2 regions of the Paenibacillus sp. sgz302164 genome follow, and region 1 is predicted to be linked to the other one. Evidence: riboswitches for the same ligand, from Rfam matches in the RefSeq annotation. Region 1 holds a riboswitch; the other holds the start of a gene.
The links. Region 1 has a riboswitch for cyclic di-AMP ahead of AC0LWT_RS36980 (C40 family peptidase). Riboswitches for the same ligand answer to the same signal wherever they lie in the genome.
Positions count from the first base shown of each region.

Region 2: linked by a shared signal. The riboswitch ahead of AC0LWT_RS37680 (C40 family peptidase) and the one ahead of AC0LWT_RS36980 (C40 family peptidase) in region 1 are both predicted to bind cyclic di-AMP.

Region 1 covers NZ_JBVYOL010000044.1:37,415-40,881, forward strand. The annotation lists gene AC0LWT_RS36970 (ROK family protein) at 1-168, shown strand, start outside; gene AC0LWT_RS36975 (hypothetical protein) at 194-1,846, shown strand; cyclic di-AMP (ydaO/yuaA leader) riboswitch at 1,943-2,093, shown strand; gene AC0LWT_RS36980 (C40 family peptidase) at 2,098-2,982, shown strand; gene AC0LWT_RS36985 (hypothetical protein) at 3,152-3,467, shown strand, end outside.
Region 2 covers NZ_JBVYOL010000049.1:959-4,425, forward strand. The annotation lists gene AC0LWT_RS37675 (hypothetical protein) at 128-562, opposite strand; gene AC0LWT_RS37680 (C40 family peptidase) at 686-1,159, opposite strand; cyclic di-AMP (ydaO/yuaA leader) riboswitch at 1,163-1,300, opposite strand; gene AC0LWT_RS37685 (hypothetical protein) at 1,501-2,319, opposite strand; gene AC0LWT_RS37690 (M1 family metallopeptidase) at 2,335-3,467, opposite strand, start outside.

The sequences.
Region 1 (3,467 bases):
GGCGGGGGCGTCTCCGCGCAAAAAACGTTTTTGACCGACCGGATCGCAGCCAAGGTAGACTCTTATTTAACGGCCGATTTTCAGGGGCTGACGCGCATCGTGCCAGCGCTTTGCGGCAATGAGGCCGGCATGCTGGGGGCCGTATCCTTATTTGCAACCCGGAACTGACTGAATGAAGGGAAGATGTGACGGTATGAGCTTAAACATGATGGAAAGCATGACGGACGAACAGCGTTATCTGGTCGATCACGCCATGGCGGATATGGATCTGTACTATGATGAGGAAATGAAACTGCTGCGGGATAAAGACAATGAGCAGCTTCATTATACGCGGGGGAGCGCGCACTATGCGATAGGACTGCTGCTCCGGAACGCGCCGGGAGATTTGGCAAGAGCTTGCGAAGTTCTCGCTACGGTGATGGACATGCAGTACGATTGTCCGGATGAAATCTATCACGGCACGTTTCGCACGGCCCCTCAGGTGCCGCACCCTCCGGCCGGCAGCTTTCCCTGGAAATCTTTTGCGCCGGGCTTCGCCTTCTTTTTGGCCGATACGTTCGGGAAAATATCCGACCGGCTCGGCGATCCGGCGGCGAGAGAATCGTTTCAAACCGCTGTAGACGACGTGCTGCCGACGGTTTGGACGACCTATGATCCGAACTGGCGGGAATTCATTGCCTGTGCGTTCGCCGTCATCCTGGAAAATTGGGCGGACAGCCTGCCCGCCGAGCTTGTCACCCGGATGGATTCCTGCATGCGCAAAGCGGTGGAAGCGTCCATCGACCGGCGTTTGTCGGATGCCATCCCGATGAACACCAACATCGAGCTTATGCATATGTTCATCTGCCACTATTTCGGACACCGGTACGGCATCGCGGACTGGATCGGGCATGCCGACCGGGAGGCGGGCAAGTTCATTGAAGCTTTCGCGGAGTTCGGGTCGTTCGCAGAGTTCAATACAACGACGTATTACGGCGTCGATCTGACCGTGCTGGGGCTTTGGCGGAACTACAGCAAGACGGATGCGTTCCGGCGGATCGGCCGCGAGATCGAGCAAGGACTGTGGGCGAACATCGCTTTATTTTACAATCCGAATCTGGAAAATTTGTCGGGGCCGTTCTCGCGCGCCTATGAGATGGAAATGAGAGACCACAGCTCGATCGGCGTCTTTCTTTATCTGGCTTTGGGCCAAGGCTACGAGTATCTCGCCGGGATCAATTGCGAATCCGAGCATGACCCGATGATCGCTCTGGTCGGGGTCGACGTGCCGCCGGCCGTTAAACCGGCGCTGGCTGCGTTCCAGGGCCGGCGGCTGGCCCGGAAGCAGTTCAGAGAGCTGTGCGAACGGGATCGCCCCGGCGCTAACTCGAATCTGTGCACGGCGACGGCCTGGATCGAAGACAATCTGATGATCGGCGGGATGACCGGGAGCCGCAACACGAACGGGCAAATGCATCCTGCGACGATGCACTGGCGAACCGGCGCTGGAGACAAGTATTATATGAGGCTGATTCGCCGGGAAGCGGGCAAGCATTGGAACACGCATCTGAGAGGCATTGCGTTCGATGCCGAAGCGGAGCAGGACCGGCTCGCGGTTGACGTTCATTTTCAGACGAATGCGGAGATCGAGCTGTTTTTCGAAATTGCGGGCAAGCATATTCACGACGCCGACATAGCTCCCGATGTGTGGACAATGCCTGGGCTGACTTGCCGCGTAGAGGCCGATGCGCCCGCGCCCGAAATCAACGTTTTTGACAATCGCGTTGAAGTGGTATACCGCTACCGGCCGCAAGTTTCCGGCGCTCATATGAGGTTTGCGCTCCGCGTCGAGCGCGATCCGGCTTAAGGCTGGGAGCAGGCAAAACGCCTGATTTGGCCTTGGGAATTTTTACCGCGACGCAAAATTTGAAATTTGTCCGAATTCTATGCTAGTCTATCAAAGTAAAAAAAAATGCCGAATCTTGGAGCAGCACAAGCTCCGGTACGGGGGACTTCTTCATTTGGGGTGAAAGATCGGTTCGGATGTCCGAACCGGTCAAGGGAATTCCTCTTCCCGAACCCGTCAACTAACCTCGGAGGCTCAGGGAGGCAATCTTTTTGAAACGTCTTGTTTATTCATGCGCTTTTATCGGCGCAGCAGTATCCGGCGCTGCTTTGCTGCCTGCCCAAGCGGAAGCTTCTCAAGCGCTTTCAGTCAAAGTCCAGGTCAACGACGACATCGTGCAGTTTACGGACGCGCAGCCTTTTATCGACAAAAATGGGAATTTGCAAGTGCCGTTAAGGGCCGTAACCGACAAACTGGGCTATGAAGTGAAATGGGCGAAGCAAGGAGGCGAGGTCGCCGTCTCGGTGTTGACCAAGGATCAGGTCGTTTCACTGAGGACGGACGAACAGCAAGCGCTTGTGGGCAGCAAGAAAATCAGCCTGGAGAGCAGCCCGGCTTTTATCCAGGGAAGTACATACGTACCGCTTCGTTTTATTACGGAAACGTTCGGTTCCAAGATCGAGTGGAGCGATGCGAATCAGATCGCGATCGTGAATGCGGACGGCAAGCCCCACAAGCCGGCCTGGACGGCGCCGCCGGAACCGCCCGCACCCGCACCTGCGCCTGCGCCGCCTCAGCCGTCCATGACCGATCTGATCGTGCAGACGGCGAGCAATTACATGGGAGTCCCGTACAAATGGGGCGGAACGACGCCGCGCGGATTTGACTGCTCGGGTCTTGTCGGTTATGTGTTTGAAGCGGAAGGAATCGATCTTCCGAGAACTTCCGCCGAAATGTACAGCGATGCCGGAACGCCGGTATCCGATCTGAAGGTGGGAGATTTGGTCTTTTTTGGCCGCGGTGTTGTCGATCATGTCGGTATTTATTTAGGGAATGATCAATTTATTTCATCCACCTCTTCAAGAGGAGTAGCCGTCGAGAGTTTGTCGAGCAAGTATTGGGGCGCGAGATACGTTGGCGCCAAGAGAATCATATAGAAGCTAGCCTGTCTGAAAAATGAAAGAAACATCTGTTTTGTGCAAGCCACGGAAAACGGATGTTTCTTTTTTGTGTTGAAAAATTGCGATTTATATCGAATTTTTATCGTTTTTCGCCTATAATGAAGAAATGTTCGGAGAAAGAGGAAGCGGGTGAACGGCGATCTCCATGCTGACAGCAGTCTTGAAGCGGTGGTTTTTAAGAAAAAATACAGCGGTTATCATGAACAATAATCATGCTGCGGAAATAAGCGCTGCGATCCCTCCGGAAATTATGGACGTGATCCGTCGTTTTTTTCAGACATACGACAATTTTCAAGGCGCGCGGAACCTCCAAACGGATACTTTTATTAGAGAAGTGTATTATGCCACGAAGCAGGACCCGGCCGATCAAAGCACGGTGGACGAAATGGAAGTCTATCTGCACTATAAAAACTTGCAGCGCCTGCGTTTGAAGCACTACGAGATCGATGAATTTCTCATGT
Region 2 (3,467 bases), on a different contig from region 1:
ACTCGATATTAACGTTAAACAGGCGTCTATGTCAATAAATAAGCCGACGGCGCGGCGCTTCCGAACAAAATCCCCCGGACTTTCCCGAAAGGACAGTCGGAGGGATTCTTTTTTTGCGCAAAGAGAGCTACTGTTTTTTAGCGATTTTGGTTAAAATGAGCTGTTTAAGCGAAGCGTCGCCTTCTATGGCTTGTTCTTTATATTCAAACTCTACCTGATCGTCTTTCTTGAACTTTTGCACGGCATCTGTCGTACCGTCTCCCAACTGGAAAGCGGCGGCTTTCTCGTTCACGATAAGCTCGATCGTATGCGGATCGGCCAGGCCTACATAGCATCCCGTTCCTTTTTTCACGGCTGCTGCATCCGCCTGCGGCGTTGCGGACGGGACAGGAGTAACTGTCGGGCTGACTGCCGGACTGGCCGCTGCTGACGGTTCCGGCGTCCTCTCGCTGTTATTCCCGGAGGGGGCATCGCTGCCGCAGGCTGCCAAAGCCAGCGTCAGCGCACTGCTTACCAGCAAGCAGGCCAACTGCCGCTGCCGGCTTTTCTTCGTCTTGTTCATTTCATCACCTCATCTATTGGACGCGGCAGATAAGGTTATGGTTTAGAATAGAAAAAAGCCCTGCAAGCCGCTCAAGAAACGAGCCGTGCTTTGCCGGGGCTTTTTTCACATAAATCGATCAAATTACTTGGATTCAGCAGTCAGTTGGTTGTAAATATCGTCCCACAAAACGCGGCGGGCCGATACGTACCGTTTGGAGTAATAAGACTCACTTAGTTTGTTCTTCATAACACCTTTATCGGTAGCCGAGTGAATGAATTCACCGTCTCCCCAATAGATGCCTACGTGAGAAATACCTTTGCCGTCTGTGTTGAAAAAGACCAAATCGCCTTTGCGCAAGTCCTTTTTATCAACCCAGATGCCTTCTTCGTCTTGAGCTTTGGAACTATGGGGAAGGTCGATACCGAATTGCGCGAACACGTAAGCGGTAAATCCGGAGCAATCAAAGCCTTTCGTTGTCGTACCCGCATACTTGTACGGAGTTCCGAGCAATCCGTCAACCGTTTCATCCAAAGTGGATTGTGCTGCGAAAACACTTCCTGCACCAATACTCAAACACAAAACAAGACTGACAACGAGAGCAACAACCTTTTTCAACTGCTTGTCTCCTTCCGGTGCCTACGAGGTTAGCTGGAGGGTTCGGTTGAAGGTTCCCTATGATCCCTGTGTTGCGAGATCAATTCACCCGGAATGGTTCCCCCGTTTCCCAAAAAATCGGGAATTCGGCATGAAATGTTGGTTTATTTTTCCTAGTGCTTAGGATTCGGCATAAATATCTAAAATCCTCCTTCCAAGTGCACTATTCTATAAAAATATGTGAAATAGTTCGGAAAATAGACAAAAAAAAGCCCCTTTTTCAGGGGCTTGAGCATATTTTCCGATATTTGGGCGTTTTTCGCTGAATATTGCTCATAGATTTAGAGAGCGGCGGGCGTTCGCTACGAATTTGCTTTGGCGGACCACAACTGATATTGAGAGGCTAGTACCCACATTTGCAAAAATATGTTGAAAAGCGGGAACAGCTGATAAATGAGAAGGGCAATCAGACCTGCCCAGATGTAGGAAGCGATGACGCTGACACCCGTCAATAGTCCCGACCCGATCAAAAGCAGCAGAGCGATGCCGACGATAGGAAGCAGGTGCCGGGCAAAGGCGAGCAGGGTGGAGAGAATTCCGCTTCCGGCAGCGAGCGCGAACTGCAGATGCATGAAGAGGAGATGCATGAGAAATCCGTATGCAAGCATTCCGGCCAGCCATGGCAGCATGTCAACGGCGGCGTTCTCGTAAGATCCGCTTTGCGCAAAGATCGACTCGGCCTTCGGGATCAGCCAGGCGAGGGGAAGCAGTGTCAGCGCGATCCGTACTGCGTAGCAGAGGAAAAAGGAGAGCCACATCTCCGATATGCCTTTAAAGAAGCGGTATCCCGCATTTTGGTCGGTGTGGATCAGCGAATAGTAGATGCCGGCGTTCAGCAGCGGCGTAAGCAGCATGCGGCTAGCGAGAAGCACCGCCAGCCACCATAAATAGGAATGGCTCAGGTCCGTTTTGAGCAGTTGAAACTGGCTTTCGGCCAGGAACAAATGCAGCGTCTGCTTGGGCTGGCCGTTTCCCGGAAAGCGATGCATGAGCGGCACGAGCACCGATTGCACCATTTTATAGAGGAGGGCTCCCCAACCCATTTGATACAGGAACAGCATGATGACCGCAAAAGGCTGCCGCAGCGCCGCCCGATAGCCGGACTTCATATAAAGAGTCATGCAGCGTTCTCCTTTCTACCAGGCTACCCAGCCGGAGATCGTTTGTAAAAGCTGAATGATGCCGAGGTTCAAACGTATTTTCCATTTGGGGTCTATCCGGGCCGACATGAAATTGTTGATATGCTTGTTTTCCAGCACGAGCGAATAGCCCGGATCGATGCGAACCCACTCGACGGGAGCCGCATTCGTCAACTTGTACTCTATGCTGCTCTCCGCGCCGTTCCAGACCTTATCCAGTGCGGTGCCATCGGTAAAATGGAATTGAATCGGCACCTCCGGGGAATTGCCGCCCCGTTTGGAGATTAGCACGGTGCTCTCATATCCGGGTTTGCCGTCTGCCAGTGCCGCAGGCTTCACTTGAATCCGATCAACCGCAAAGTCCATCATCATGCTGCCGTACACATACTGGTTGAAAAAATCGTCCCATTTCGCTTTGGTGACTTCCTCCACAACATGTTGAAAATCTTTGGTCGAAGGATGCTTGAACTCCCAGCGGTGGAAGTAGGTCGTCATGATGCGGTCCATCGTCTTGGCGCCGACCTGCTTTTCGATGGCTTTCAGCACCAGCTTGCCGCGTATGTACACATTATCCGCATATTCGCCATGCCCTTTGTAATCCCAGGCATTCAGTTTAAGCGCGTTGGGCGAGGTCACATAGCTGGCCTCTACAGGCAGATTCGGCGAAACGCCGTATTCCGCCTCCATGACTTTGTCCTCCGCGTAGGAGGTGAAGCCTTCGTCCAGCCAAGCTTCTTCGAACTCGTTGGAAGCGACGAGGCCGTAAAAAAATTGATGGCCGATTTCATGAACGACCACCCGTTCCAGCTCCAAATCGGGCTTCTTGTCGCTGGCTCCCCATGCGGTGACCAAGGTCGGATACTCCATCCCGCCTGCGCCGTTGCCGCCTTCCGGAGGGACGACGATGGAGAGCGTGGAGTAAGGGTACGTACCGTACCACTGGCTGAAGCGGGAAAGCGCCTTTTTGGCTGCGTACATGTAGCGGTCTTTTAAATTTTGATGCTTCGGGTCGAGGTAGAGCTTGATTTTGACACCGGGCACCTGCGCCGTGGCGAACGGCTCTTCCACGTATACGAAGTTCGGCGAAGCCGACCAGGCGAAATCGTGCACGTCCTCGGCGTAAAACTGGT